One region of the Pseudomonas sp. JL27(2026) genome, then DNA from elsewhere that is predicted to be linked to it. Evidence: predicted binding sites of a transcription regulator. Region 1 holds the regulator's gene; each other region holds the start of a gene.

Region 1 (9,930 bases):
GCGTCTTTGCTAACGGTATTGAGCAGGAATTTACCGATCAGGTCCTCGAGCACCAGCGACGACTGCGTGTCATGGATGGTTCCACCATCCTTGAGCAGGGTTTCTTCCCCACCCACGCTGAGGCCGATGTATTTCTCGCCCAACAGGCCAGCAGTGAGAATAGATGCAGTGGAGTCAGTCGGCAGATTATCTACGCGTTTTTCCAGCTGCAACGTCACTCTCCCTGTGAAGCTGTCACGGTCCAGATCGATAGCCGTCACCTTGCCAATCGTCACACCGGCCATGGTCACTTTTGATCTGACCGTCAAACCGGCGATATTGTCGAAATACGCATAAAGTTTATAGCTGTCGTTGCTCGAAACGGGGGACAGTCCACTGACCCGCAGGGCAAGCAACAGTAAAGCCAGGATGCCAGCCAGCAAGAAAAGGCCGACACCGATTTCCAGGGTGCGGTTTTGCATCAGAAATCTCCAAACATCAAGGCGGTCAGAATAAAGTCCAGGCCGAGGATGGCCAATGAGGCATACACCACTGTTTTGGTGGTGGCACGACTGATCCCTTCTGAGGTGGGCTCACAGTCATAGCCTTGGAATACGGCAATCCAGGTCACGACAAAGGCGAAGACAATGCTTTTAATGATGCCATTGAGCACGTCGCCGTTGAACGTCACGCTGTTTTGCATGTTCGACCAGTAGGAGCCTTCATACACACCCAACCAGTCGACCGCCACCCACGAACCGCCCCAGATACCCACCACGCTGAAAATCATCGCCAGCAGCGGCAGGGAAATGAAGCCGGCCCACAGGCGCGGGGCAATGATGTACTTGAGCGGGTCCACGCCAATCATTTCAAGGCTGGACAACTGCTCGGTGGATTTCATGTTGCCGATTTCCGCCGTCAGCGCCGAACCGGCACGCCCGGCGAACAGCAACGCTGTTACCACCGGCCCCAGTTCACGCAGCAGCGTCAGGGCAACCATCTGCCCCACTGCCTGCTCCGAACCATAGCTGGAGAGGATGTTGAAACCTTGCAGCGCCAGCACCATGCCGATGAAGATCCCGGAGACCACGATGATCACCAGGGACATCACGCCAACGGAATGCAACTGTTTGATCAGCAGGCCAAAACCGCCGCCAATGCCGCCACGGCCCAGCAAGGCGTGAAACAGGAACAGCGATGAACGGCCAAGCACCGCGACGCTGTCGATGGCCGCCTGGCCGAATCGACGAACACGTTCTATTAGTGAAGTCTTGCGCATCAGCGCTTCCCCAGAAGATCTGCGCGGTAATCCGTCGCTGGAAAGTGAAACGGCACCGGACCGTCCGGGTCACCGGTCATGAATTGACGAATGCGCGGATTGTCGGAGTCCATCAATTCGGCCGGTGTGCCCTGCCCCAGCACTTGCCCGTCGCCCACCACATAGAGGTAATCGGCAATGCTCGCGGTTTCGGCCAGGTCATGGGACACCACGATACTGGTGATACCCAATGCATCGTTCAGCAGGCGAATCAGGCGCACCAAGACGCCCATGGCGATAGGGTCCTGACCGACGAACGGTTCGTCGTACATGAGAATCTGCGGGTCGAGGGCAATTGCCCGCGCCAGTGCAACGCGGCGCTTCATGCCACCCGACAACTCGTCGGGCATCAAATCGAGGGCGCCACGCAACCCGACAGCCTGCAATTTCAGCAGAACGATGTCGCGGATCATTTCTTCGGGTAATTGGGTATGAACACGCAGCGGGAAAGCGACGTTCTCGAATACATCGAGGTCCGTGAACAGCGCACCGCTCTGGAACAGAACGCCCATGTGCTTGCGCGCATCGAACAAATCGCTGCGCGACAGCGTCGGCAGGTTCTGGCCGTTGACCCAGACCTCGCCGCTGCTAGGCCGCAACTGCGCGCCCATCAGGCGCAACAGCGTCGTCTTGCCGCAACCGGAAGGCCCCATGATACCGGTGACCTTTCCGCGCGGAATGCGGATATCGACGTTATTGAAAATGCTCCGCGCACCGCGCTTGAAGGACAATCCCTTCAGCTCGACCGCGTAGGCGTTATCGGCACTCATCTAAACTCCTTGCGATGCAGCCTCTCACTCGGACGCCAAGCTCCCTGTCGAGAGCACATGGATCCTGGGCAGGCCGAACTGGCGGCGAACTATAGCATTGCTCAGGTGAACCGCCCAAGGCCAAAGCCATGTCACATTCAGCAATCAGACAGGCAAAAAGCCTTCGTTTAAAGCCATTATGGAAGGGGTATTGCCCTGCATGACGAACATGCGTGAGGGAATTGCTCATTACCGCTATAATCGCCGCCTTTTCATCAGGCTATACGATTTCTGACATGAGCCAATCCAGCGACCTGATTCAATCGGCACAACGCACCATCCGCCTCGAACTTGAAGCCGTAGAAGGCTTGTTGTCCCATATCGACGCAGATTTCGTACGCGCTTGCGAGATGATTCTGAACAGCAAAGGCCGCGTGGTTGTCGTCGGCATGGGCAAATCCGGGCACATCGGCAACAAGATTGCCGCCACCCTGGCCAGCACCGGCACCACTGCGTTTTTCGTGCACCCGGCCGAAGCGAGCCATGGTGACATGGGCATGATCACCCGCGACGACATCATTCTTGCGCTGTCGAACTCCGGCTCGACCAATGAAATCGTGACATTGCTGCCGTTGATCAAGCGCCTGGGCATTCAAATGATCAGCCTGACCGGCAATCCCGAGTCGCCGCTGGCCAAGGCTGCGGAAGTGAACCTCAACGTTCACATCGAACATGAAGCCTGCCCGCTGAACCTGGCACCGACCTCCTCGACCACGGCCGCCCTGGTCATGGGCGACGCCCTGGCCGTTGCCCTGCTGGAAGCCCGCGGCTTCACCGCCGAAGACTTCGCTTTTTCCCACCCCGGTGGCGCGCTTGGCCGCCGGCTGCTGCTGAAAGTCGAAAACGTCATGCACGCCGGCGACGAACTGCCACGCGTACAGCGCGGCACCCCGCTCAAAGACGCGCTGATGGAAATGACCCGCAAGGGCCTCGGCATGACCGTCGTACTGGAAGCCGACGGAAAACTCGCCGGGATCTTCACCGACGGCGACTTGCGCCGTACCCTGGACCGGACCATCGACGTTCACAGCACCACCATTGATGACGTCATGACTGCTCATGGCAAGACCGCTCGCGCCGATATGCTCGCAGCCCAGGCCCTGAAAATCATGGAAGACAACAAAATCAGCGCGCTGGTGGTGGTCGACAGCGAAGATCGCCCGGTCGGCGCCCTGAACATGCACGACTTGCTGCGTGCGGGAGTAATGTAATGACTGCGGACCTTCTGCAACGCGGCAAACAGATCAAACTGGCGGTCTTCGACGTCGATGGCGTGCTGACGGACGGACGGCTGTACTTCCTGGAAGACGGCAGCGAGTTCAAAACGTTTAACACCCTGGATGGCCAAGGCATCAAGATGCTGATGGCGACCGGCGTGACCACCGCCATCATCAGCGGCCGCAAGACCCCGGTGGTCGAGCGCCGGGCGAAAAACCTCGGTATTCCTCACCTGTATCAGGGCCGAGAGGACAAACTGGTGGTACTTGACGAGCTTCTGGCGCAACTGGGCCTACGCTATGAACAGGTAGCCTACCTCGGTGACGACCTGCCGGACCTGCCGGTGATTCGCCGCGTCGGCCTGGGCATGGCCGTTGCCAACGCTGCCAGCTTCGTCCGCGAACACGCTCACGGAATCACCCAGGCTCGCGGTGGCGAAGGCGCGGCTCGCGAGTTCTGCGAACTGATCCTGCGCGCCCAAGGCAACCTTGAAGCGGCCAACGCCGCCTACCTGTGAGCCACCTATGCTGAGTAAAAAGATTCGCAATTTCCTGATGTTCGCCGTCATCGCTGCGCTGTTTGCAGCGGTGGGCTACTGGAACATCAGCCCGGAGCGCTTCCTCGACAAGCCTGTGGTGAAGGTCGATGAAAACGCGATCGACTATTACGCCATCAACGCCTACAGCCTGCAGTTCCTGCCCGACGGCGGCCTGCAGTATGAAATGACCTCCGACAAGGTCGAGCACGTTCAGGCCAGCGAGATCACCCTGCTGACCAAGCCCGACCTGCAGATGTACCGCGGAACCGTGTATCCCTGGCATGTCCAGAGCGAACGCGGCGAAGTCAACCCGGACGGTACCGAAGTCGAGCTGATCGACTCGGTGCGCATTGCGCGCACTGACGAAAAAAAGCGTGAAACCATCATTACCAGCAGTCGCATGACCGTATTCCCGCAACAGCAATATGCGCAGACCCAGCAAGCCGTTAGAATCGACGGCGCTGGTGGTGTATCGACTGGTAACGGAATGAAAGCGTATTTGAAAGAAAGCAGGATACACCTGCTATCGAACGTAAGAGGACAGTATGAGGCTCGTTAAAACCCTCCCTATTTTGCTCAGTCTGGGCGCAGCACTGGGAAGCGTGAGCGCCTGGGCTCTGCCGAACGATAGTCAGCAACCTATCCGCATTCAGGCTGACGATGCTCAGCTTGATGACAAGCAAGGTATCGCCACCTACAAAGGTGACGTCATCATCACCCAGGGCTCGATGAAGGTCACCGGCAACACCGTGACCATCACCCGCACCCCGGCCGGTGACATCGACGTCGTGACCTCGGTAGGCAACCTGGCCTATTTCGAGCAGTTGCAGAAGCCGACTGACACGAAACCCGTCCAGGGCTATGCGGTGACCATCCAGTACCACGCAGCGCAAAACCGCGTTGTACTGATCGACCGGGCCAAAGTGATCAACGACGGCAACACCACCGAAGGCGAGAAAATCGTCTACGACACGGTCAAGCAGGTCGCCAACGCTGGTCGTGCCAATGGCAGCGCCGTGACCGCGCCACGTCCGCGGATCGACATGGTCATCCAGCCGAAAAAGAAAACCGACGAGCAGAAGGCCCAGTAATGGCAACTCTGAAAGCTCAGCATCTGGCCAAGAGCTACAAGAGCCGCCAGGTCGTGCGCGATGTCAGCCTGTCCATCGACAGCGGCCAGATCGTCGGCCTGCTTGGCCCTAACGGCGCCGGCAAGACCACTTGTTTCTACATGATCGTCGGCCTGGTTCAGGCCGATCAGGGCCGCGTGCTGATCGACGACCTGGATGTCAGCCACCAGCCGATGCACGGCCGCGCTCGCGCCGGTATCGGCTATCTGCCGCAAGAAGCGTCGATCTTCCGCAAACTCTCGGTCGCCGATAACATCATGGCCATCCTCGAGACCCGCAAGGAACTCGATAAGGCCGGTCGCCGCAAGGAGCTGGAAAGCCTGCTGCAGGAATTCCACATCAACCACATCCGCGACAACCTCGGCATGAGCCTGTCCGGTGGTGAGCGCCGCCGCGTGGAAATCGCCCGCGCCCTGGCCACCGCCCCGAAATTCATCCTGCTCGACGAACCGTTCGCCGGCGTGGACCCGATTTCGGTAGGCGACATCAAGCAGATCATTCACCACCTCAAGGCAAAGGGCATCGGCGTCCTGATCACGGACCACAACGTCCGTGAAACCCTGGACATCTGCGAAACCGCCTACATCGTCAACGATGGCCAACTGATCGCCGAAGGCGACTCTGCGACCATCCTGGCCAACGAACTGGTCAAGGAAGTGTACCTGGGCCACGAGTTCCGCCTGTAAGCGCCGAGGTGTTTGACCTGTTACCGGAGCGCCAACCTCAATAAAATCAGTAGAATTTTATTGATACGGCGCTCAGGGCATTCCCACGCCCTCAGTTCCTCAGCCTTGGGCTGACGCAGCCTGGCGCAATAAAAATTTAAAACGTTTTAATTGTTACAGCGCTCTAGGCAAACACTTCAGTTTCGGGCATATAATTTGCTTAAGTTTGGCGCTCCGGCGCCCCTGTAGTGGATGGCGCATGTGCGCCGGCGAATAAGGTGTTAAGCCCCTGCCATGAAACCATCGCTAGTCTTGAGAATGGGCCAGCAGCTGACGATGACACCGCAGCTGCAACAGGCCATCCGCCTGCTCCAATTGTCGACCCTGGACCTGCAACAGGAAATCCAGGAGGCACTGGAGTCCAATCCTATGCTCGAACGCCAGGAAGAAGGCGACGATTTCGATAACGCCGACCCCATGGCGGACAACATCGAGCAAAAGCCCAATACCGACATTACAGAGCCCTCCTACCAGGAAACCGCCCCCACGGTGGACAACCTCGAGGAAGGCGAGTGGAACGAACGCATTCCCAACGAACTCCCGGTCGACACGGCTTGGGAAGATGTCTACCAGACCAGCGCCAGCAGCCTGCCCAGCAACGATGACGACGAGTGGGACTTCACCACCCGCACATCGGCCGGCGAGAGCCTGCAAAGCCACCTGCTCTGGCAATTGAACCTGGCGCCGATGTCCGACACCGACCGTCTGATTGCCGTCACCCTGATCGACTGCATCAACAATCAGGGCTACCTGGACGAAACCCTAGAGGAAATCCTCGAAGCCTTCGACCCGGAACTGGACATCGAACTGGACGAAATCGAAGCCGTCCTGCATCGCATCCAGCAATTCGAGCCGGCCGGCATCGGCGCACGCAACCTGGGCGAGTGCCTGTTGCTGCAATTGCGCCAACTGCCCGCCAAGACCCTCTGGCTGGCCGAGGCCAAGCGCCTGGTCAGCGACTACATCGACCTGTTGGGCAGCCGCGATTACAGCCAACTGATGCGTCGCATGAAGCTCAAGGAAGATGAACTGCGCCAGGTCATTGAGCTGGTCCAGAGCCTCAACCCTCGACCGGGTTCGCAAATCGAGTCCAGTGAAGCCGAGTACGTCGTCCCTGACGTGATCGTGCGCAAGGACAACGAGCGCTGGCTGGTGGAGCTGAACCAGGAATCGGTTCCGCGCCTGCGGGTCAATCCACAGTACGCAGGCTTCGTGCGCCGCGCCGACACCAGCGCCGACAACACCTTTATGCGCAATCAGTTGCAAGAAGCGCGCTGGTTCATCAAAAGCCTGCAAAGCCGCAACGAAACCCTCATGAAAGTCGCCACCCAGATCGTCGAGCACCAGCGCGGCTTTCTCGAATACGGCGATGAGGCCATGAAGCCGCTGGTCCTGCACGACATCGCTGAAGCGGTCGGCATGCACGAATCGACGATTTCACGGGTGACCACGCAAAAGTTCATGCATACCCCACGGGGTATTTATGAGCTGAAATACTTTTTCTCCAGCCACGTCAGCACCTCTGAAGGCGGCGAATGCTCGTCTACGGCGATCCGTGCGATCATCAAAAAACTGGTTGCCGCGGAAAATCAGAAAAAGCCGTTGAGTGACAGCAAGATCGCTGGTTTACTGGAGGCACAAGGCATTCAGGTAGCCCGCCGCACCGTCGCCAAGTACCGCGAATCCCTTGGGATCGCGCCTTCAAGCGAACGCAAGCGGTTGATGTAAGGGCCACGCCACCGCGTTCCAGGGTGTGTTCGAAAATTCGCCATCAGGCAGTTTCCGGACACAACCTAGTGGCAGGCTAACCAGCCTGCCGCCTTATGCACTGGCAACGAAGGAGAAGCTGTATGCAAGTCAACATCAGTGGACACCAACTGGAAGTGACCGAACCCCTGCGCGCCTACATCGGTGAGAAACTTGACCGACTGGAACGCCACTTTGACAAGATCACCAATGTGCAAGTGACGATGGCTGTCGAGAAACTGAAACAGAAAATCGAAGCCACGCTGCACATCCACGGTGGGGAAGTCGTCGCCAACGCAGAACATGACGACATGTATGCTGCGATCGACCTGCTCACGGACAAGCTGGACCGCCAACTGAAAAAGCATAAGGAAAAGCAACAGAGCCTGCTGCAAGGCACTGGTCGCTAACACTCTCCCCACATGATCCGACTTGAAAACATCCTGACCCCCGGCCGTTCACTTGTGAACGTGCCGGGCGGCAGCAAGAAACGCGCCCTCGAACAAATTGCCAACCTGATCGCCCGTGAAGTACCGGATCTGGAGATGCAAGATGTCTTCGAGAGCCTGATTGCCCGTGAAAAGCTCGGTTCCACCGGTTTTGGCAACGGCATCGCCATCCCGCACTGCCGCCTCAAAGGCTGCGAGTCGCCTATCAGTGCACTGATGCACCTGGACGCTCCTATCGATTTTGACGCCATCGACGGTGCCCCGGTCGACCTGCTGTTTGTATTGCTGGTCCCGGAAGCCGCCACCGATGCGCACCTGGAACTGCTTCGCCAGATCGCCAGCATGCTTGACCGCAAGGACGTGCGCGAAAAACTTCGCAGCGCCGCGACAAATGAAGCCCTGTACCAGGTTGTCCTGGAAGAGCAAAACGGTCCGTAACCATGCGCTTGATCATCGTCAGTGGCCGTTCCGGCTCAGGTAAAAGCACCGCCCTCGATGTACTCGAGGATAACGGCTACTACTGCATCGACAACTTGCCCGCCGGCCTGTTGCCTGAACTTGCCGAACGCGCACTGATCCACACCGAACTGGCCCAGCCGCTGGTGGCGGTTTCAATCGACGCACGCAACTTGCCCAGCCACCTGTCGCGCTTTCCCGAGTTACTCACGGAAGTGCGCAGCCGCCACATTCAGTGCGATGTGCTGTACCTGGATGCCGACGAAGAGACACTGCTCAAGCGCTTCTCGGAAACCCGCCGTCGCCACCCGCTGAGCAGCGCCAATCGCTCGCTCGCCGAAGCCATCAATGACGAAACCAACCTGCTGGGGCCGATTGCCGATCTCGCGGACCTCAAGGTCAATACCACCAACCTGAACCTGTACCAGCTACGCGATACCATCAAGTTGCGGCTGCTGAACCAACCCGAGCCCGGCACAGCGTTTCTGGTTGAATCCTTTGGTTTCAAGCGTGGAATGCCGGTCGATGCCGACCTGGTGTTCGACGTACGCTGCCTGCCCAACCCGTACTGGAAACCCGAGCTGCGCGACCAGTCGGGGCTGGACCTTCCCGTGGCCGAGTACCTGGCAGCCCAACCGGATGTCGAGGAAATGTTCCAGGACATCTCCAGCTACCTGCTGAAATGGCTGCCAAGGTTCGCCGCCAGCAACCGTGCCTACGTCACCATTGCCATTGGCTGCACCGGCGGGCATCACCGCTCCGTCTACCTGACCGAACGTCTGGGCCAGGCCCTGCAAAAAACCCTGAAGAACGTCCAGGTTCGCCACCGCGACCTTAGCTAAAGGATTCACACCGCGATGCCCGCTCTGGAAATTGAAATCATCAACAAACTGGGCCTTCATGCCCGTGCATCAGCAAAATTCGTCGGCGTCGCCGGTCAGTTTCCCTGCCAGATCAGAGCCGGGCGTACACCAGAAACAATGGTCGATGGCAAAAGCATCATGGCAATGATGATGCTGGCCGCCGGTAAAGGCACCCGAATCCACTTGAGCACCGAAGGCGAGCAGGAACAGGAAGCGCTGGATGCGCTGGCGGCATTGATCAATAACTTCTTCGACGAAGGCGAATAACCCCCGTTATCTTTCGGCAAGGCGGGCCTCCGTGGCGAGGGAGCTTGCCTCATCCAGGTTGCGAAGCAGCCCAAAACCTGCAACCGCGATGTATCAGATACGTCGTATACGCTGATCTGACGACTGCTACGCAGCCGAGCGGGGGCAAGCTCCCTCGCCACAAAAGCAGGCAATCAGCCCAACGCCGTGTCCATCACCATCATCAGGCAAAACCCGGCCATCAACCCAAGGCTGGCGAGTTTGTCGTGACCGTTGCGCCGCGACTCGGGAATGACTTCGTGAGTCACCACCAGCAGCATCGCCCCGGCCGCCAAGGCCAACCCCAGCGGCAAGAGCATCTCGGCCAGGCTCACCAGCCACGCGCACAGCAACGCGAATACTGGTTCAACCAAACCTGAGGCGGCGCCGATCAAGAACGCCTTGCCCCGCGAC
Region 2 (9,930 bases), 980 kb from region 1:
CGAATACCGCCGAAACGGTCCGCCAGCGCGCCCCCGAGTGGCCGCATCAAACTGCCGCCACATACGCACGCGGCGGTGTAGTAGCCAGCGGTGACCGGGCTCAAGCCGTATTGATCGTTGAAGTAGCCGGGCAGGGCGCTGGCCAGGCCGATGAAACCGCCGAAGGTTACGCTGTAGAAGAACATGAACCACCAACTGTCGCGGTCACCCAAGGCCTTGAAATAGTCGCTCATGGCTTTGGCTTTCGGTCGTTGAGGGGCGTTTTTCGCCAGCCAGGCAAACACAATCAAGGTCAGGATCAGCGGGATCAAGGCAAAGCCGAAGACGTTGCTCCAGCCAAACGCTGCTGCGAGCACCGGGGCGATCAGCGCCGCGAGCACCGTACCCGAATTGCCCGCGCCCGCGATGCCCATGGCCTTGCCCTGATGCTGCGGCGGATACCACTGCGAGGCCAAGGGCAGGGCGACGGCGAACGAGGCGCCGGCCATGCCGAGGAATACGCCAAGCAGCAGGGCTTGCTCGTAGCTGTGGATGCCGAGTTTCCAGGCGCCGAACAGCGCGCAGATCACGATCACCTGGCCAATCAGCCCGGCGGTTTTGGGTGACAGACGATCCGCCAGCAAGCCCATCACGAAGCGCAGGATGGCCCCGGCCAGAATCGGCGTGGCCACCACCAGTCCGCGTTGCTGGGTGGTCAGGTGCAGGTCGGCGGCGATTTGCACCGCCAAGGGGCCGAGCAAGTACCAGACCATGAAGCTCAGGTCGAAATACAGGAACGCTGCGAACAGGGTCGGGGTGTGGCCGGATTTCCAGAAGCTTGAATTCATCGCGCACCTCAGCGGTTTAGAGTCTCGATAGGAGTCGTGAGCGTTGCGGTGGGGCGCCGCAACGGCCGCACCACCGGCCCCGGGCTGTGGGGCCAAAACGAAAAAACGCCGCCACCTGATTCGCCGTGAGGGGCGAACGGGTGAGCGACGTCTTTGTCGTAGGTGGGGCAACCGCCGTTGGTTACCTGTGCCGATTACATAGCGAGATCTGTGCCAACCGCCTGCTTTTGTGGCGAGGGAGCTTGCTCCCGTTCGGCTGCGAAGCAGTCGTGATCTGGCTGATGGGCTTTATCTGACACGATGCGCTGGCAGGTTTTGGGGAGCTTCGCACCCCAGCGGGAGCAAGCTCCCTCGCCACAACGATCGGCTCAACCCAACAACTCGCTCATGGCAATGATCTGCTCCGCCACCTGGATCAGCTTCTGCTGGCGGCTCATGGCCTGGCGGCGCATGAGGGTGTAGGCCTGCTCCTCATTGCAGTCCTTCATGTTCATCAGCAAACCCTTGGCCAGTTCGATGCGCTTGCGCTCGGCCAGTTGCTGGTCACGAGCCTGGAGTTGGGCGCGCAGCGCCTGATCGCTTTCGAAACGCGCCATCGCCACGTCGAGGATCGGTTGCAGGCGCGCGGCATGAATGCCTTCGACGATGTAGGCACTGACGCCGGACTTGATCGCCTGGCGCATCACTCCCGGGTCGTGCTCGTCGGTGAACATCACAATCGGCCGTGGCTGGTCGCGACTGACCAGCACCACTTGCTCCAGCACGTCGCGGCTCGGTGACTCGGTATCGATCAGGATTACATCCGGGCGCACCGTTTCGACGCGTGCGGGCAGGTCGATGGTCAGGCCGGACTCGTCGATCACCTCAAAGCCTGCCTCTGTCAGCGCGGCTTTGAGTCGCCCGACTTTTTTTGCGGTGTCGTTGATCAGCAGGATACGCAACATGGTCATGGCCTCCTGTCAGCGGCGGGCGAGAAGGGCGGGAGTGTCGGCCATGGCGTGCAGCTTGAAGCTTCGGGCGTACGCCGCCGGGTCCGAGCCATCCCAGGTTTTACCGTCGATCAACTGACTGCTGCGCATCTCCTGGCCCAAAGCTGCGACGCCCAGCGCCCTGGCGGCGTCGTGGTAGACGCCCAGTTGCTGGACCTGGCGCGCCACGCCCAGATAGTCCGGGTCTTCGCGCAGCAAACCCCAGCGCCGGAACTGGGTCATGAACCACATGCCATCGCTCAGGTACGGAATGTTCACCTCGCCATCGGCATGAAAGCGCAGCGCGTGCGGGTCCTGCCAGCGATGGCCGAGGCCGTCTGCGTAGTCGCCCGACAGACGCGGTTCAATACAGTCCAGCGGCGCGTCGAGGTAGGCGGGGGCGCTCAACAGCTGTGCGGTGCTGCGGCGGTTTTCGCTGCTTTGTTCGATGAAACGGCTGGCTTCCAGAATCGCCATGACCAGGGCTCGGGCGGTGTTCGGGTAATGCTCGACGAAGGCACGGGTGCAGCCGAGGACTTTTTCCGGGTGATCGGGCCAGATAGTCTGGCTCGTCGCCAACGTGAAACCGAGGTTCTGCCGTACCGCGCTGGCGCTCCAGGGTTCGCCGACGCAGAAACCGTCGATACGCCCGGCCTGCAGGTGCGCGACCATTTGCGGTGGTGGGACCACGACGCTGTCGACATCGCGCAATGGATGAATGCCCTGGCTCGCCAGCCAGTAATACAACCACATGGCGTGAGTGCCGGTGGGGAAGGTCTGGGCAAAGGTGAGTTTTGGGCGACGTTGGTGCACATGCAGGTCCAGCGCTTCAGGACAGGTCACGCCCAAGGCTTGCAGGCCGTGGGAAAGGTTGATGCTCTGGCCGTTCTGGTTCAGGCCCATGAGCACCGCCATGTCCGTTGTCGCCACGCCGCCGATCCCCAGGTGTACGGCGTAGATCAAGCCGTACAGGCTATGGGCGGCATCCAGTTCGCCGCTGACCAGTTTGTCCCGCAGGTTGGCCCAGGACGACTGGCGCTTGAGGTTCAGCGTCAGGCCATAGGGCTGAGCGAAGCCCTGGGTCGCGGCAACGACCACCGAGGCGCAGTCGCTCAGGGCCATGAAACCCAGGTTGATCTCGGTTTTTTCCGGGGCATCGCTGCCGTTGACCCAGGCCAGAGGGCCTGCTTGAGGTTCAGTCATCGTATAAGCACCTTGCATGAAAAAGCGCCGTACCCGGACCGCCGTGAAAATCAGGCCGGATGACGACGCCGTTGTCCTTTCCATCAGCCCTGTGGGGCTCATCCCGTCGTTGGCATGAGTGCTGATGCGCTAACAAGTGCAAGGCATATGCCACTGGCTGCTGATTTCATCGTGCGCCTCGCGTGCGAGCCCCATGCCCGGCTATAATCGCCGCCTTACTTCGCCGCCAACCGAGTCAAACCCGCCCATGTATACCCTGGCCCGCCAACTGCTGTTCAAACTCTCCCCGGAAACCTCCCACGACCTGTCCCTGGACTTGATCGGTGCAGGCGGGCGTTTGGGCCTCAATGGCTTGCTGTGCAAGTCGCCGGCGCAGTTGCCGGTGAACGTCATGGGGCTGGAGTTTCCCAATCCGGTGGGGCTGGCGGCGGGGCTGGACAAGAACGGTGCGGCCATCGACGGGTTTGCCCAATTGGGTTTTGGCTTCGTTGAAATCGGCACCATTACCCCACGTCCACAGCCAGGTAACCCCAAGCCACGGATTTTCCGCTTGCCGCAGGCCGAGGCGATCATCAATCGCATGGGTTTCAACAACCAGGGCGTCGATCATCTGCTGGCCCGTGTGGCCGCTGCCAAGTACAAGGGCGTGCTGGGGATCAACATCGGCAAGAACTTCGACACGCCGGTCGAACGTGCCGTCGACGACTACCTGATCTGCCTGGACAAGGTGTACACCCACGCTAGCTACGTGACGGTCAACGTCAGTTCGCCGAACACCCCTGGCCTGCGCAGCCTGCAATTTGGTGATTCGCTCAAGCAACTGCTGGCGGACCTGGCCACACGCCGGGCCGAGCTGGCGCTGCGCCACGGCAAACATGTGCCACTGGCGATCAAGATTGCCCCGGACATGACTGACGAAGAAACCGCTCAGGTTGCACAAGCGCTGGTTGAAACCGGCATGGACGCGGTCATCGCGACCAACACCACCCTGAGCCGCGTCGGCGTTGAAGGCCTGGAGCACGGTGACGAGATGGGCGGTTTGTCGGGTGCACCCGTGCGTGACAAGAGCACCCACACCGTGAAGGTGCTGGCAGCCGAGTTGGCTGGGCGTTTACCGATTATTGCGGTGGGCGGGATTACCGAAGGCAAGCACGCGGCTGAGAAAATCGCCGCGGGTGCGAGCCTGGTGCAGCTGTATTCAGGCTTCATCTACAAAGGTCCGGCGCTGATTCGTGGATCGGTCGACGCCATAGCGGCCTTGCGCTAAACCCTGGGTATGGGTAAGGGCTTTTGTGGCGAGGGGGCTTGCTCCCGTTCGGCTGCGAAGCAGTCGTAAATCATACAATCGCGCTTTACCTGATACACCGAGTTGATTGGTTTTTGGGCCGCTTTGCAACCCAGCGGGAGCAAGCCCCCTCGCCACAGAAGCCCCACCGTAATTTTTTACAGGCATAAAAAAGGGCTCCTCGAAGGAGCCCCTGGGCCGAAGCCCGCCGTCCGGATGGGACGTGCGTGGTTAAGGTGTTGCGTATTCAGATTGTCGTGTCGGAATGTGTGCCCCGTTTAGCCGACGGCGTGAAGTTCGTTGAGTCTATGGATTCCCGCAGTGCCGGTCATACCGTCCCAGTTGTCGCCGCGTCCTTCTCGCCAGCCGTTGATCCAGGCTTGGCGTACCGACGGTAGAGTAAATGGGCAAAGCTCACGGGATTTACCACCAACGCCATATTGATATCCGCGCAAAAATGCTCTTTCCAACGGATCACGCTTAAGTCTTCTCATAGGGTGTTTCCCTCACTTGTTGACTGTATTTTTCGCGTCGACCTCTATTGAGGTCTGGCAGAAAATTCTCTGCCGTTGGCGGCTCGCTGCCGGCGTCGCGAGCCAAGGTGTTGACGCCGTTGCGACGTCAACCTGTAGTGAGTTCTAACCAAAGCGTCACATCGAGGGAATGATCGTTTTGTCATAAGCACGTAACCATCTAGGTGCTATGGCCATAAGAAACATCTCGTTTGTAACCGGTTTGATAAGCAAAGCCCGGTATGATCGGGCTCCCAGTAAATGATGGGGTTAATGCTTTAGTGAGAATGCCCACCCGTTGCACTCGGGTACTATTCGACGAAGGGTCGAGTTATGACATTTTGTTGCAACGAATTTTTTATCTGCCCCTGCATCTAAGCTCTTTTCAACCTTCGGGTGTTGAGTCGCAGGGGTGGAACGGCACACCTTCGTGCCACGCGAGCGCTCTTCAAGAAAAGCGCTTGATTGAAAACCGGACGGTCGATGCGTTGCCCGTTCACTTATTGCTAAAGGTCCTGGAATTCCCATGTCGGAACGTTACGAACTCTTCCTCACTTGCCCTAAAGGTCTCGAAGGCCTGCTCATCGAGGAAGCCGTCGGGCTTGGCCTTGAGGAAGCGCGTGAGCACACCTCGGCCGTGCGCGGCATGGCCGACATGGAAACGGCCTATCGCCTGTGCCTGTGGTCGCGTCTGGCGAACCGGGTGCTGCTGGTCATGAAACGCTTCCCGATGAAGGACGCCGAAGACCTGTACCACGGCGTGCTGGATGTCGAGTGGCAGGATCACATGCTCAACGACGGTACCCTGGCCGTCGAGTTCAGTGGTCACGGCTCGGGCATCGACAACACGCACTTCGGCGCCCTGAAAGTGAAGGACGCCATTGTCGACAAACTGCGTACCCCCTCGGGCGAGCGTCCATCCATCGACAAGCTCAACCCGGACCTGCGCATTCACCTGCGTCTGGACCGTGGCGAAGCGATCCTGTCGCTTGACCTGTCCGGTCACAGCCTGCACCAGCGCGGCTATCGCTTGCAGCAAGGCGCGGCGCCGCTGAAGGAAAACCTCGCGGCAGCGATTCTGATTCGTTCCGGCTGGCCACGTATTGCTGCCGAAGGCGGCGCTCTGGCCGACCCGATGTGCGGTGTCGGTACGTTCCTGGTCGAGGCCGCGATGATCGCCGCCGACATGGCGCCGAACCTGCGTCGCGAGCAGTGGGGCTTCACTGCCTGGCTGGGTCACGTACCTGCCCTGTGGAAAAAACTTCACGAAGAGGCCACCGCTCGCGCTGCTGCCGGCCTGGCCAAGCCACCGCTGTGGATTCGTGGCTACGAAGCTGACCCACGCCTGATTCAACCAGGTCGCAACAACGTCGAGCGCGCCGGTCTGAGCGAGTGGATCAAGATCTACCAGGGCGAAGTCGCGACGTTCGAGCCGCGTCCGGATCAGAACCAGAAAGGCCTGGTGATCTGCAACCCTCCGTACGGCGAGCGTCTGGGCGACGAGGCGAGCTTGCTCTACCTCTACCAGAACCTCGGCGAGCGTCTGCGTCAGGCCTGCCTGAACTGGGAAGCGGCGGTGTTCACCGGCGCACCGGACCTGGGCAAGCGCATGGGCATCCGCAGCCACAAACAGTATTCGTTCTGGAACGGTGCCTTGCCGTGCAAGCTGCTGCTGATCAAAGTCCTGCCGGACCAGTTCGTCACCGGCGAGCGTCGTACCCCGGAACAGCGTCAGGCTGAACGCGAACAGGCGGCCTACGATCAGGCGCCGGTCGAGCCGCAAGAGCGTCAGTACAACAAGAACGGCAACCCGATCAAGCCAGCGCCGGCCCCGGTGCCCGTGGTTGAGCAGGCGCGTCTGAGCGAAGGCGGGCAGATGTTTGCCAACCGCCTGCAAAAAAACCTCAAGGCGCTGGGCAAGTGGGTCAAGCGTGAAGGCATCGACTGCTACCGCGTCTACGATGCCGACATGCCGGAATACTCCATGGCCATCGACCTGTACCACGACTGGGTCCACGTCCAGGAATACGCCGCGCCAAAATCCATCGATCCGGAAAAAGCCTCGGCGCGGATGTTCGATGCCCTGGCGGCCATTCCGCAGGCCTTGAACATCGACAAGAGCCGTGTGGTGGTCAAGCGTCGCGAGCGTCAGAGCGGCACCAAGCAGTACGAGCGCCAGAGCGCCCAGGGCAAGTTCACCGAAGTGAACGAAGGCGGCGTGAAGTTGCTGGTCAACCTCACCGACTACCTCGACACCGGGCTGTTCCTGGACCACCGTCCAATGCGCCTGCGGATTCAGAAAGAGGCGGCCGGCAAGCGCTTCCTCAACCTGTATTGCTACACCGCGACCGCCAGCGTGCACGCGGCCAAGGGCGGTGCGCGCAGCACCACCAGCGTCGATCTGTCGAAAACCTACCTGGACTGGGCACGACGCAACCTGTCGCTCAATGGCTTCTCGGACAAGAACCGTCTGGAGCAGGGCGATGTGATGGCGTGGCTGGAAGCCAGTCGTGACGAGTTCGACATGATCTTCATCGACCCGCCGACCTTCTCCAACTCCAAGCGCATGGAAGGGATTTTCGACGTCCAGCGTGACCACGTGCAGTTGCTCGACCTGGCGATGGCGCGCCTTGCACCGGGCGGCGTGCTGTATTTCTCCAACAACTTCCGCAAGTTCCAGCTCGAGGAAAACCTCGCCGAGCGATATGCCGTGGAAGAAATCACCGCGCAAACCATCGACCCGGACTTCGTGCGCAACGGCAAAATCCACCGCGCCTGGAAAATCACCCTGCGCTAAGCGCTCAATGGATCCACAGAGCTTGATGCCAGTCAGTTAAGTGAAATCCTTGTGGGAGCAAGCTCGCTCCCACCTGTTTCGTGCTCTAACTGATCGGCATTACCCACAGAGCCTTGATTTTCAAAGGCTCTGTGGATTCATAACGCTGGTCAAATTAATGGCTAATAGCTATAACTCAGGCACAGCCTGAGTGTGGCCTACACTCGCTGGCGTTTATGAGTTGCGCCTATGTCGTTGCAAGCCGTCCGCCCCAAGATCCTGGGCTTTATCAGCGAAGATGTTTCGGCCTGGCGGGTCGCTTTGTTGGTATTGCTGGCCGGGGGAATTCTCACGGGGTTACTCGCCTGGGCGACCCTCAATCTGTTCCAGCATCAGTTGCGACAACGCTTTCAACTGCTTGCCAGCGAACGCTACAGCCGCATCGAAGAACGCTTTCAGGACCAGGAGCAACGCCTGGACAGCCTGCGGCGATTCTTTGTCAATTCAAGTGTAGTCACACGTCAGGATTTCGATGGCTACGCCAAGCCGCTGCTGCACCGTACTCAGGCCTATGCCTGGGCGCCTCGGGTCAGTCGCGCCGAGCGGTCGGCATTCGAGGCGAGGGTGCGGGAACAGGGTTTGGCAGGCTTCAGTATTCGTGACCTGAACGTCGCCGATGAGTTGCAAGTGGCCGGTGAGCGCGATGAGTACGTCCCTGTGCTCTACAGCCAGACGCAAAGCCACCTCGGTTCGCCTTTGGGTTACGACCTGCTCGCCCAACCCCTGCGCCGTTCGACGCTCGAACGGGCGCGTTCCCACGGCGGTCTCGCGGTCTCGCAGCCCATGCACCTGGTCGGTGTCGACCAGGCCTACGCCCGTGGCGTGCTGCTGGTGGCGCCGGTCACCGCGCGTGAGGCGGCGACAACCGAGCCGTATGGCTACGTCATCGCGGTCATCAGCCTGCGGCAATTGGTGGCCGACGGCTTGCCTGAGCAGAGTCATGACAATCTCTCGGTGCGTATCCTGGACCTGTCCGCCGGGGAACAGCACGAAGTGCTGTACGAGTCGCTCAATCCGCCAGCCTCCAGCCGTTTGCTGACAACGCGTTTGTTGCGTTTGGGCGATCACGACTATCAAGTGGATATCCGCCCAAGCGCCGCATTCATGCAGACCAACCACTCCTCGGTGGCCAGCCTGGTGGTGCTCGGCGCGCTCTTGAGCCTGTTGCTCAGCGCGTTGCTCTATGTGCTGGTCAATCAGCGACAGCGAGCATTGACGCTGGTGGAGCAGCGCACTCGGGAATTGCGCGCCCGTGAACAAGAGTTGCGCGGTACCCACGGACAACTACGCAGCGTGCTGGATGCAGCGACCCAGGTGGCAATCATCGCAACGGACCTGCGCGGCGTGATCAGCACCTTCAACGCCGGCGCCGAGCAAATGCTGGGCTACCGCAGTGGCGAAGTGCTGGGGCGCATGAGGTTGGAAAACCTGCACCTGCCCAGAGAGCTTGAGGCGCGGGCCAGAGAGTTGAGCGAACGCTATGGCAAGCCGATTTCGAGCGCTCAGGCCATGCAGGTAGAAGAAGGTGAGCAGGACGGGCATGAGGCGCGCGAATGGACGCTGGTGCGGTGCGATGGCAGTCATCTGGCGGTGAATATGCTGACCACGCCGGTGCTGGATGAGCACGGCTTGTGGGTCGGGCACCTGGCGATCTGTATCGACATCACCGAGCGCAAGCGGGTGCACGAGGCGCTGGCGGCGCGCGACCTGTTACTCAAGAAACTCAGCGCCCACGTGCCCGGCGGGATCTATCAATGCAAGATGGAGTTCGACGGTCGTTTCAGCGTGATTTATGCCAGCGACGGTATCCGTGAAATCTACGAACTTGAGCCGGATGTGTTGCTGATGAACGCCGAAGCGATCTTCGCCCGCATTCACCCGCAGGATGTGTCCCGCGTGCGCGCCTCGATTCGCACCTCGGCGAACAGGCTCAGCCCTTGGCGCGAGGAGTACCGCGTGCAATTGCCGCAGCGCGGTTTGCGCTGGGTGCGGGGTGAGGCAACGCCGGAGGAACTGCCGGGCGGTGGCGTGTTGTGGCATGGCTATATTTCCGATATTTCCGATTTGAAGCGGGTCGAGGAAGAGCTGCGCGCCCTGTCGGTGACCGACGCCCTGACCGGCATTCATAACCGGCGTTATTTCCAGGAACGCCTGACCTCCGAAATGGCCCGGGTCGAGCGCGCAGGTGGCGAACTGGCGGTGATCATGCTCGACATCGATCACTTCAAGCGCATCAACGACCAGCATGGCCACGCGGTGGGCGACCGGGTGCTCAAGGCTGTTTGCGAGCGCATTGGCC
Region 3 (9,930 bases), 630 kb from region 1:
CGTCTGGCTCGACACCTGGGAAATCGCTTCACCGGTGACCAGTGCCTCGATGTCCAGCCGATCAGCGATTCGGGACGCAGCGCGCAACATCATACGCTTCAATACTACGCCCATATGACTGTTATCGACTTTCCCGAGAATTTCGCCCAGGACTTCCTCAAACGGCACACTGACAAATAACACGCGCTGGGAGCTGCCGTACTTCTTCCAGATGAAGTGCGCGACTTCCATCACGCCCAATTCGTGGGCACGCCCGCCGAGGTTGAAGAAGCAGAAGTGCGCCATCAGCCCGCGGCGCATGATCTGGTAGGCGGCGACGGTGGAATCGAAACCGCCGGACATCAACACCAGGGTCTGTTCCAGCGCGCCCAGCGGATAGCCACCGATGCTGTTGTGCTGGTTGTGGATCACGAACAACCGTTTGTCGCGAATTTCTATGCGAACTTCGATTTCAGGCTCTTTCAGGGAAATACCGGCGGCGCCGCACTGACGACGCAGTTGGCTGCCGACGTATTTCTCGACGTCCATGGAGCTGAATTCGTGCTTGCCGGCACGCTTGCAGCGCACCGAAAAAATCTTCCCGGCCAACGCCTCGCCGAAGTGCAGCTTGCACTTGGCGACGATGTCGTCGAAGTCACCCAGCGGGTACTCGTCAACCTGCAGGAAATGCGCGATGCCCGGCATGCAGCTCAGGCGCTCGGTCATGTCCTTCAGGGCTTTGGGGTCAGTGACGTGCGTTTCCAACTCGAGGTTGTCCCACACGCCGTTCACCACCACAGCCGGGTCCAGATCGCGGAGCACGGCACGGATGTTCTTGGCCAACTGACGGATGAAACGCATCCGTACCGGGCGGCTCTTGATGGTGATCTCGGGGAAGACTTTTACGATTAGTTTCATGAAAACAGCGCGCGCTGGGCCAGCCGAAAAAGGGGGGCGCGGATTATAGCGGAAATTGCTCAAGGTTTAACCAGTTAATGTGCAGAAGGTTTTCGATGCACCAAAACGGGTCATTTATCGCTTAAAGCGCTACATTAAAGGGCGATATTTTGCGCAAACCCTGCGCTTTCACCTTTATATGCGTGGGATTGGGGCGAAAAACCCAAGTCGGGGCACTGGCATGCAATTTGCTCCCTTGTGAGGCAGGTTGCCTTGGCAGAGTATTCGCGCCGGCAGCACCCACATTCTAAGGGCACTCCACTACCCGCCCGAAGCCACCCGGAGGACACTATGTCGAAGTCGGTTCAACTCATCAAAGATCATGACGTCAAATGGATTGATCTGCGCTTCACTGACACCAAAGGCACTCAGCACCACGTGACCATGCCGGCCCGTGATGCGCTGGATGACGATTTCTTCGAAATCGGCAAAATGTTCGACGGTTCCTCCATCGCTGGCTGGAAAGGCATCGAAGCCTCCGACATGATCCTGCTGCCGGACGACTCGACTGCCGTGCTCGATCCGTTCACCGAAGAGCCGACCCTGATCCTGGTGTGCGACATCATCGAACCTTCGACCATGCAAGGCTATGACCGCGACCCACGCGCCATCGCCCACCGCGCCGAGGAATACCTGAAGTCCACCGGCATCGGCGACACCGTGTTCGTCGGCCCGGAGCCTGAGTTCTTCATCTTCGACGAAGTGAAGTTCAAGTCCGACATCTCCGGTTCCATGTTCAAGATCTTCTCCGAGCAAGGCTCGTGGATGTCCGACCAGGACGTAGAAGGCGGCAACAAAGGCCACCGTCCAGGCGTCAAAGGCGGCTACTTCCCGGTTCCACCATTCGACCATGACCACGAAATCCGTACCTCCATGTGCAACGCCATGGAAGAAATGGGCCTAGTCATCGAAGTTCACCACCACGAAGTGGCGACTGCCGGCCAGAACGAAATCGGCGTCAAGTTCAACACCCTGGTAGCCAAGGCTGACGAAGTTCAGACCCTGAAGTACTGCGTACACAACGTGGCCGATGCCTACGGCCGCACCGCGACCTTCATGCCTAAGCCTCTGTACGGCGACAACGGCTCGGGTATGCACGTTCACATGTCCATCTCCAAAGATGGCAAGAACACCTTCGCTGGCGAAGGTTATGCCGGCCTGTCCGACACCGCCCTGTACTTCATCGGCGGCATCATCAAGCACGGTAAGGCCCTGAACGGCTTCACCAACCCGTCGACCAACTCCTACAAGCGCCTGGTTCCAGGTTTCGAAGCACCGGTAATGCTGGCCTACTCGGCTCGCAACCGTTCCGCATCGATCCGTATTCCTTACGTGTCGAGCCCTAAAGCTCGCCGTATCGAAGCACGCTTCCCGGACCCGGCAGCCAACCCGTACCTGGGCTTCGCTGCACTGTTGATGGCTGGCCTGGACGGCATCCAGAACAAGATCCACCCAGGCGACGCTGCCGACAAAAACCTGTACGACCTGCCGCCTGAAGAGGCGAAAGAGATCCCGCAAGTGTGTGGCAGCCTGAAAGAAGCCCTGGAAGAGCTGGACAAAGGTCGTGCGTTCCTGACCAAAGGCGGCGTATTCAGCGACGACTTCATCGACGCTTACATCGCCCTGAAAAGCGAAGAAGAGATCAAGGTTCGTACCTTCGTACACCCACTGGAATACGAGCTGTACTACAGCTGCTGATCCGGTAGCGCTCGCGCAAGCGGCGTGACTCAAAAGAGACCTCCTCCGGGAGGTCTTTTTTATGGGCGCTGATTTCCCAAGCCACTGCATCCATGGATAATCCGCGAATTTCGTGCCTGACTCGGCGCACCAGACGAAGGGATTCGCATGAAGTGGACACACCTGGCCCTGATCGGCTGCATCGCATGGGGTACCGCCCACGCTGCACCCTTCTATGACGGCAAACCGTTGGCTCATCCGATACTCGACAACCTGTCGGAAAGCTCGATGACCCTCGCATTCTTCAAGGAAGCCGATGGCGTCAAAGGCTATTACAGCCCCAGCAATGCACCCGAGCAATCACCGCAACTGCTCGATAACTTCGGCAACGCCTCGATCGAGTCTGTCTTCGCCATGTCGCTGGACAGCGAGAGGCCGACCCGCTTCGTCCTGTTCAAGCAGCAGGGTCGTTACCAGGTACATGCCTACCGCTACGACGCCAACGATCATCTTTATAGCCAGGTCGGCTCGCTGCAAAAAGCCCTCGACCGCATCGTCGACGGCAAGAAAACCCTCGACGCCCTCACGGTCAAAAAGGCCCTGGCCCAACTGACGCAACTCAACCACCGCTTCTTCTTTGAAAATTCGGACATTGCCGAATTCGATCAGATCGACCATACCCAAGGCACGCTGGTCGGCTACTTCGACGATAGCCAGCAACTGATCCGCCACACCCCGCCGGGCGAGGAACAACTGGCCTACAAGAAAACCTTCCAGAAAAAGGATGGCCGCTTCCTGACCGTCACCTACTGGCGCGGCTACGGCAAACCCCTGCATGAGGGCTCGCGTACGGTCTACAACTATCAGGTCAGCCAGATCGCCTGGGAAACCGATCCGACCCGCTACCGCGGCAGTGAAGACGGCGACAGTGTTGTGTACGGCTATGGTTTCATCCGCGCGCAAGGCAAGTACAGTCACGGCCTGCGCACGGGTGAATGGCACTTCAGCGAAGGCTGGGAAAACCAACAGAGCGGCCCTTATGTCGAGGGCAAGCGTCAGGGCCAATGGTATGTCACCTCCCCTGAGAATACCCAGACCGGCCTTTATGAAAACGACCAGCGCGAAGGCCGCTGGGACATCCTGCCCTCCGAAAACGATGAACCTGCCGATAACGACATCCAGGGCTTCGACACCTACGTCCACGACCAACTCAATGGCCCGAGCGAGCGCCGTGTCGGCGACAAAACAGTGGAACGCGGCCACTACCTGAACGGCAAGCGCCAAGGTCCCTGGCTCACAGAGGACGGCAGTGGCAACTATGAGAACGGCTCCTGGACACCCAACGCCCCATGATGCACAGCCTCCTTCGCGAGGCCTCTGCTTGACGAGCCAAGGCATCGCAGGCCCCAGATCCCGATCAATTGCATGACGGGATGTGAACGCCTTGGGCCAACTCTCGTCGTTGGCCTATGCTGCAACCCAACGTCTTCGTTTATCGGTCGATTTTTATGGGTCGTGGTTTTCTGCTGATACTGCCTCTGATTGCCCTGCCTGCCGTCGCGCAAATCTACAAGTACACCGACGCCAACGGCAACGCTGCCTACAGCAATCAGCCGCCCGATGGCGTGAAGAGCCAGCCGGTTGAGCTGCCGCCGCTCAACCAGGTTGAACGCCAGCAACCGGCAGCCGAACAACCCTCCCCCCCGCGCAACGACAGCAGCGCCGCGTATGCCGTGCTGGAACTGACCGGCCTGCCCACCGAAGAAGCCCTGCGCGCCAACAACGGCACCTTCACGGTCGGCGTGCAGATCCAGCCCCGCCTGCAAGGGCCGCATCTGTTGCGATTGCTGCTGGACGGCCAGCCTTATGGCCAGCCGAGCAACGTGCCGCGCCTGCAATTGGTCAACATTGATCGCGGTGAACACAGCCTCGCGGTGCAGGTACTCGCCGCAGAACGCGTGGTCCAGCAAAGCCCGACGGTGACCTTCACCGTTCAGCGCGTGCATACGCCATGAAGCGCTGGCTCATCATCACCAGCCTGTGGTTGATTAGCCTGCCGGCGCTGGCGGAGGTTTACACCTACCTCGACGCTCAGGGCAATCGGGTGTTCACCGACCAGCCGCGACCCGGCAATGCAAAACGGGTACCGCTGGCACCGGGCAATCGCATGGCAGCCCATCCCGTCGGCACCACGCCAAACGCCTCGCCCAGGAAGACTGAAGAAACACCGCTGTTTCGCTACGAAATGCTTCGGGTACTGGTGCCAGACCCGGATGCCTCCGTGCGCAGCAGCGCGGGTGAACTGATCGTCAGCGTCACCAGCGAGCCCGGCCTGCAACGCGGGCACCGTTACCGGCTGTTGCTGGATGGCAAAGCGACCGCCGAGCCGGGGCCCAGCCCGGTGTTCGCCCTGAGCAATGTTGATCGCGGCAGCCACCACCTCGCGGTGGAGATACTGGACGAGCAAGGACGCATCGTCGAACGCACGGCCAACCAGCCATTTCACATGCTGCGTATCTCCCTGGCGCAAAAGCGCCAGGTCACACCCTGCGTGATGACCGACTACGGAAAACGCCCGGAATGCCCCCTCGCCGACAAGCCTGAAGAAGAAAAAGTCGGGATTTTTCCTTTCTTCTAAACACCTCCCAAGTTTGCGCACTATATTGGTGCAATAGGTTGCACCCTACCCACTTATCAACCCATTTTGGTTCGAAAGTACCCGTCGAAGCTGGCAGAACGCCACGCGATCGAGCTTCAAACGCCCGTTTCAGGGGTTTATTGCTTCTTTTCGGAGCCTTGGTTTGGTTTTTGCATTTTCCTCGCATCAGCGCTCAACCCGCGCGCGCAATCCGGGATCGCCCCTGGGTTGCCCTGCTCCAAAAGAGGTCCTAATGACCATCAGCGACGCACTGCACCGCTTGCTACTCGACAACCTGACCACCGCTACCATTCTGCTCGACGCCCAATTGCGTCTTGAGTACATGAACCCCGCGGCAGAAATGCTCCTGGCCATCAGCGGCCAGCGCAGCCACGGGCAATTCATCAGCGAGCTGTTCACCGAGTCGACCGAAGCCCTGAATTCCCTGCGCCAGGCCGTGGAGCAAGCGCACCCGTTCACCAAGCGCGAAGCGATGCTCACCGCCCTGACCGGCCAGACACTGACCGTGGACTACGCGGTAACACCGATCCTGAGTAACGGCGACACGCTGCTGCTGCTCGAGGTCCACCCGCGTGACCGCTTGCTGCGCATTACCAAGGAAGAAGCGCAGCTGTCCAAACAGGAAACCAGCAAGATGCTGGTGCGCGGTCTGGCTCACGAGATCAAGAATCCGCTCGGCGGGATTCGCGGCGCCGCCCAGTTGCTGGCCCGTGAACTGCCGGAAGAAAGCCTCAAGGACTACACCAACGTCATCATCGAGGAAGCCGATCGCCTGCGTAACCTGGTGGACCGCATGCTCGGTTCGAACAAACTGCCGTCGCTGGCCATGTGCAATGTCCACGAAGTGCTGGAGCGCGTGTGCAATCTGGTGGAGGCCGAAAGCCAGGGCTGCATCACCTTGGTGCGCGACTACGACCCGAGCATTCCCGACGTACTGATCGACCGCGAACAAATGATCCAGGCCGTATTGAATATCGTGCGCAACGCGATGCAGGCCATCAGCAGCCAGAACGAACTGCGCCTGGGCCGCATCACCCTGCGCTCACGCGCCATGCGCCAGTTCACCATCGGCCACGTGCGCCATCGCCTGGTGACCAAACTCGAGATCATCGACAACGGCCCGGGGATTCCTGCGGACCTGCAAGAGACCATCTTCTTTCCCATGGTCAGCGGTCGCCCGGACGGTACCGGGCTCGGCCTGGCCATTACCCAGAACATCATCAGCCAGCACCAGGGCCTGATCGAATGTGACAGCCATCCAGGCCACACCACGTTCTCGATCTTTCTGCCACTGGAGCAAGGAGCCCCATCGACATGAGCCGTAGTGAAACCGTGTGGATCGTCGATGACGACCGTTCTATCCGCTGGGTCCTGGAAAAAGCCTTGCAGCAGGAAGGCATGACCACGCAAAGCTTCGACAGCGCTGATGGCGTGATGAGCCGCCTGGCACGGCAACAGCCGGACGTGATCATCTCCGACATCCGCATGCCGGGTGCCAGTGGCCTGGACCTGCTGGCCCGGATTCGCGAGCAACACCCACGCCTGCCGGTGATCATCATGACCGCGCACTCCGACCTGGACAGCGCCGTGGCGTCCTATCAGGGCGGCGCGTTCGAGTACCTGCCCAAGCCGTTCGACGTCGATGAGGCGGTATCACTGGTCAAGCGCGCCAATCAGCACGCCCAGGAGCAACAAGGCCTGGAAGTCGCACCTGCGCTGACCCGCACCCCGGAAATCATCGGCGAAGCGCCGGCGATGCAGGAAGTGTTTCGCGCCATCGGCCGTTTAAGCCATTCCAACATCACCGTGCTGATCAACGGTGAGTCCGGCACCGGCAAAGAACTGGTAGCCCACGCGCTGCATCGACATAGCCCACGAGCAGCCTCGCCGTTCATCGCACTGAACATGGCAGCAATTCCCAAGGACCTGATGGAGTCCGAGTTGTTCGGCCATGAAAAAGGTGCATTCACCGGCGCCGCCAACCTGCGGCGCGGACGGTTCGAGCAGGCGGACGGCGGCACGTTGTTTCTCGATGAAATCGGCGACATGCCCGCCGACACCCAGACCCGCCTGCTGCGCGTACTGGCGGACGGTGAGTTTTATCGCGTTGGCGGCCATGTGCCGGTCAAGGTCGATGTGCGCATCATTGCCGCGACTCACCAGAACCTGGAAACCCTGGTGCACGCCGGGAAATTCCGTGAAGACCTGTTTCACCGTCTGAACGTGATCCGCATCCACATTCCACGCCTGTCGGACCGTCGCGAAGACATTCCGACCCTGGCCAAGCACTTCCTCGCCCGCGCTGCGCAAGAGCTGGCGGTGGAACCGAAGCTGCTGAAAAGCGAAACCGAGGAATACCTGAAGAACCTGCCGTGGCCAGGCAACGTGCGTCAGCTGGAGAACACCTGCCGCTGGATCACGGTGATGGCGTCAGGTCGCGAAGTGCACATCAGCGACCTGCCGCCAGAGCTGCTGAACCTGCCGCAAGACTCGGCCCCGGTGACCAACTGGGAGCAAGCACTGCGCCAATGGGCCGATCAGGCGCTGGCACGCGGTCAATCGAGCCTGCTCGACAGCGCAGTGCCGAGCTTTGAGCGGATCATGATCGAAACCGCCCTCAAACACACCGCTGGCCGTCGCCGCGACGCCGCCGTCCTGCTGGGCTGGGGCCGTAACACCTTGACCCGCAAGATCAAGGAATTGGGAATGAAGGTTGATGGCGGGGAGGATGACGAGGTGGATGAGGGTTAAGCAGCCTTTGGATCTTCACTGACCGTTCGATCCAATCGCGAGCAGGCTCCCACAATGGACTTTCAGTGTGTTCACAATCGAGTGAACACCTTTGAACCCTGTGGGAGCGGGCTTGCTCGCGAATACGGTTAAGATGTCGACTGATACGACGCCTTCGCGAGCAAGCCCGCTCCCACATTTAAAGCTCCGTGCACCGACTGAATGCACCGTGAACCGCAATCGCGCACGGTCGTTGATCCAGAATCCCGCCCGCACTCGTAATCGACCCCCTATCGAAAGAACACGAAAGCCCCGGCACGCGGGGCTTTGAGTGTTCCAGAACAACATTCTGTTTCATTTTATTAAAACCTGGCACGCCCCCTGCAATAGCTCAAGTACTACCCAGTTTCGGGGACCTTGGTACAGGCAGGCCGGGGATTCCCCTCTTTACATCCGGGGTTCACAACGAACCCTCACCCGTTTTGGGGTTCCTGATACAGGCAGGTCAGGAATTCCTTCTTTACACCGGGCTAAGCCGCCTGTGCGACAGAGCCCTCCCGTTTCGGGAACCTTGGTACAGGCAGGCCGGGGATTCCCTCTTTTATTGCGCCTGAAGATGGATCTCCAACCGCCAGCGGTCACCGACCTCGCTGCTGGCCCATTCGCCCTTCAGGGGCCGGGCCGCCACCAGTGTCAGCAACAAGCCCTTGTCACTCAACCGCACCCGCCAGTTCACGTCCTTGTCGTTGAGCTTCAGTTGGCCTTTCTGCGCCTTGCCTTCGGCCTCGAACAGCAACGCAACGCTACCGTCGATCAGTTCGCCATGGGTCTTGGGCTCATTGTTGAACCACACCACCAAACCATCACCGCTCACCTCGACCTGCTGTAACTCGGTAGGGTCAGGGGTGGTCAGGCGACCGATCATCATGCCGACCATCACCCCCACAATCGCCAACGAGGCCATCACCCGAGGGAATAGCTTCGGCCGCGGGTCCACTTCCGGCGTAGAATGCCGGCCATCTTTACCTTCGGAGCCGTGCATGTTTCACGTCATCCTTTTTCAACCAGAAATTCCGCCGAATACCGGCAACGTTATCAGGCTGTGCGCCAACAGCGGCTGCCACCTGCATTTGATCGAACCGCTGGGCTTCGAGATGGACGACAAACGCCTGCGCCGGGCCGGACTCGACTACCACGAGTATGCCACCCTGCAACGCCACGCGGACCTTGCCAGCTGTCTGGAAAGCCTTGGCCATCCTCGGTTGTTCGCCTTCACCACCAAAGGTTCGCGGCCGTTCCACGACGCCAGCTTCGCCGAGGGTGATGCCTTTCTGTTTGGCCCGGAAAGCCGTGGCCTGCCGGCCGACGTGCTGGATGCCCTGCCGGCCGAACAACGCCTGCGCCTGCCCATGCGCGAAGGCTGCCGCAGCCTGAACCTGTCCAACACCGTGGCGGTGGCCGTATACGAAGGCTGGCGCCAGCTCGGCTTCAAGTAACACCCCCATAACAAATGTGGGAGCGGGCTTGCTCGCGAAGAGGTCATCAGCTTCAACATTGATGTTGACTGACACACCGCTTTCGCGAGCAAGCCCGCTCCCACATTGGACTTGCTGCGACGCTCAGGAACGCTTACTGAACGGTCTGTGCGCCGTCTTGCTGCATACGCTGCAGTTCTTGCGCGTACAGTGCGTCGAAGTTCACCGGGGCCAGCATCAGGGCCGGGAACGAACCGCGGGTCACCAGGCTGTCCAGGGTCTCGCGAGCGTACGGGAACAGGATGTTCGGGCAGAACGCACCCAGGGTGTGGCTCATCGACGCATCGTCGAGGTTCTTGATCAGGAAGATACCGGCCTGCTGGACTTCAGCAATGAACGCCACTTCGTCGCCGTTTTTCACGGTCACCGACAGGGTCAGCACGACTTCGTGGA

Evidence for each region. Region 1 encodes sigma-54, which starts transcription at its own class of promoters, with help from an activator protein. Its sites were predicted from a motif close to ANTGGCATNNANNTTGCTNT; they were not measured.
Region 2: AC1Z1G_RS09110 (CmpA/NrtA family ABC transporter substrate-binding protein) is a predicted target of sigma-54. The motif match lies at 3,134-3,153, and genes of this name have one in related genera.
Region 3: glnA (glutamate--ammonia ligase) is a predicted target of sigma-54. The motif match lies at 1,112-1,131, and genes of this name have one in related genera.

What each region holds. Positions count from the first base shown of each region.
Region 1 covers NZ_CM167794.1:1,015,061-1,024,990, reverse strand. The annotation lists gene mlaD (outer membrane lipid asymmetry maintenance protein MlaD) at 1-461, opposite strand, end outside; gene mlaE (lipid asymmetry maintenance ABC transporter permease subunit MlaE) at 461-1,258, opposite strand; gene AC1Z1G_RS04615 (ATP-binding cassette domain-containing protein) at 1,258-2,067, opposite strand; gene AC1Z1G_RS04610 (KpsF/GutQ family sugar-phosphate isomerase) at 2,343-3,317, shown strand; gene AC1Z1G_RS04605 (KdsC family phosphatase) at 3,317-3,841, shown strand; gene lptC (LPS export ABC transporter periplasmic protein LptC) at 3,849-4,421, shown strand; gene lptA (lipopolysaccharide transport periplasmic protein LptA) at 4,408-4,953, shown strand; gene lptB (LPS export ABC transporter ATP-binding protein) at 4,953-5,678, shown strand; gene AC1Z1G_RS04585 (RNA polymerase factor sigma-54) at 5,952-7,445, shown strand; gene hpf (ribosome hibernation-promoting factor, HPF/YfiA family) at 7,568-7,873, shown strand; gene ptsN (PTS IIA-like nitrogen regulatory protein PtsN) at 7,886-8,350, shown strand; gene rapZ (RNase adapter RapZ) at 8,353-9,210, shown strand; gene AC1Z1G_RS04565 (HPr family phosphocarrier protein) at 9,226-9,498, shown strand; gene AC1Z1G_RS04560 (ZIP family metal transporter) at 9,672-9,930, opposite strand, start outside.
Region 2 covers NZ_CM167794.1:1,999,634-2,009,563, forward strand. The annotation lists gene AC1Z1G_RS09100 (nitrate/nitrite transporter) at 1-827, opposite strand, end outside; gene AC1Z1G_RS09105 (ANTAR domain-containing response regulator) at 1,196-1,771, opposite strand; gene AC1Z1G_RS09110 (CmpA/NrtA family ABC transporter substrate-binding protein) at 1,787-2,998, opposite strand; gene AC1Z1G_RS09115 (quinone-dependent dihydroorotate dehydrogenase) at 3,246-4,265, shown strand; gene rmf (ribosome modulation factor) at 4,562-4,777, opposite strand; gene rlmKL (bifunctional 23S rRNA (guanine(2069)-N(7))-methyltransferase RlmK/23S rRNA (guanine(2445)-N(2))-methyltransferase RlmL) at 5,322-7,592, shown strand; gene AC1Z1G_RS09130 (sensor domain-containing diguanylate cyclase) at 7,821-9,930, shown strand, end outside.
Region 3 covers NZ_CM167794.1:388,775-398,704, reverse strand. The annotation lists gene thiI (tRNA uracil 4-sulfurtransferase ThiI) at 1-897, opposite strand, end outside; gene glnA (glutamate--ammonia ligase) at 1,228-2,634, shown strand; gene AC1Z1G_RS01815 (hypothetical protein) at 2,782-3,966, shown strand; gene AC1Z1G_RS01810 (DUF4124 domain-containing protein) at 4,122-4,628, shown strand; gene AC1Z1G_RS01805 (DUF4124 domain-containing protein) at 4,625-5,251, shown strand; gene glnL (nitrogen regulation protein NR(II)) at 5,505-6,590, shown strand; gene ntrC (nitrogen regulation protein NR(I)) at 6,587-8,023, shown strand; gene AC1Z1G_RS01790 (hypothetical protein) at 8,604-9,044, opposite strand; gene AC1Z1G_RS01785 (tRNA (cytidine(34)-2'-O)-methyltransferase) at 9,043-9,498, shown strand; gene secB (protein-export chaperone SecB) at 9,632-9,930, opposite strand, start outside.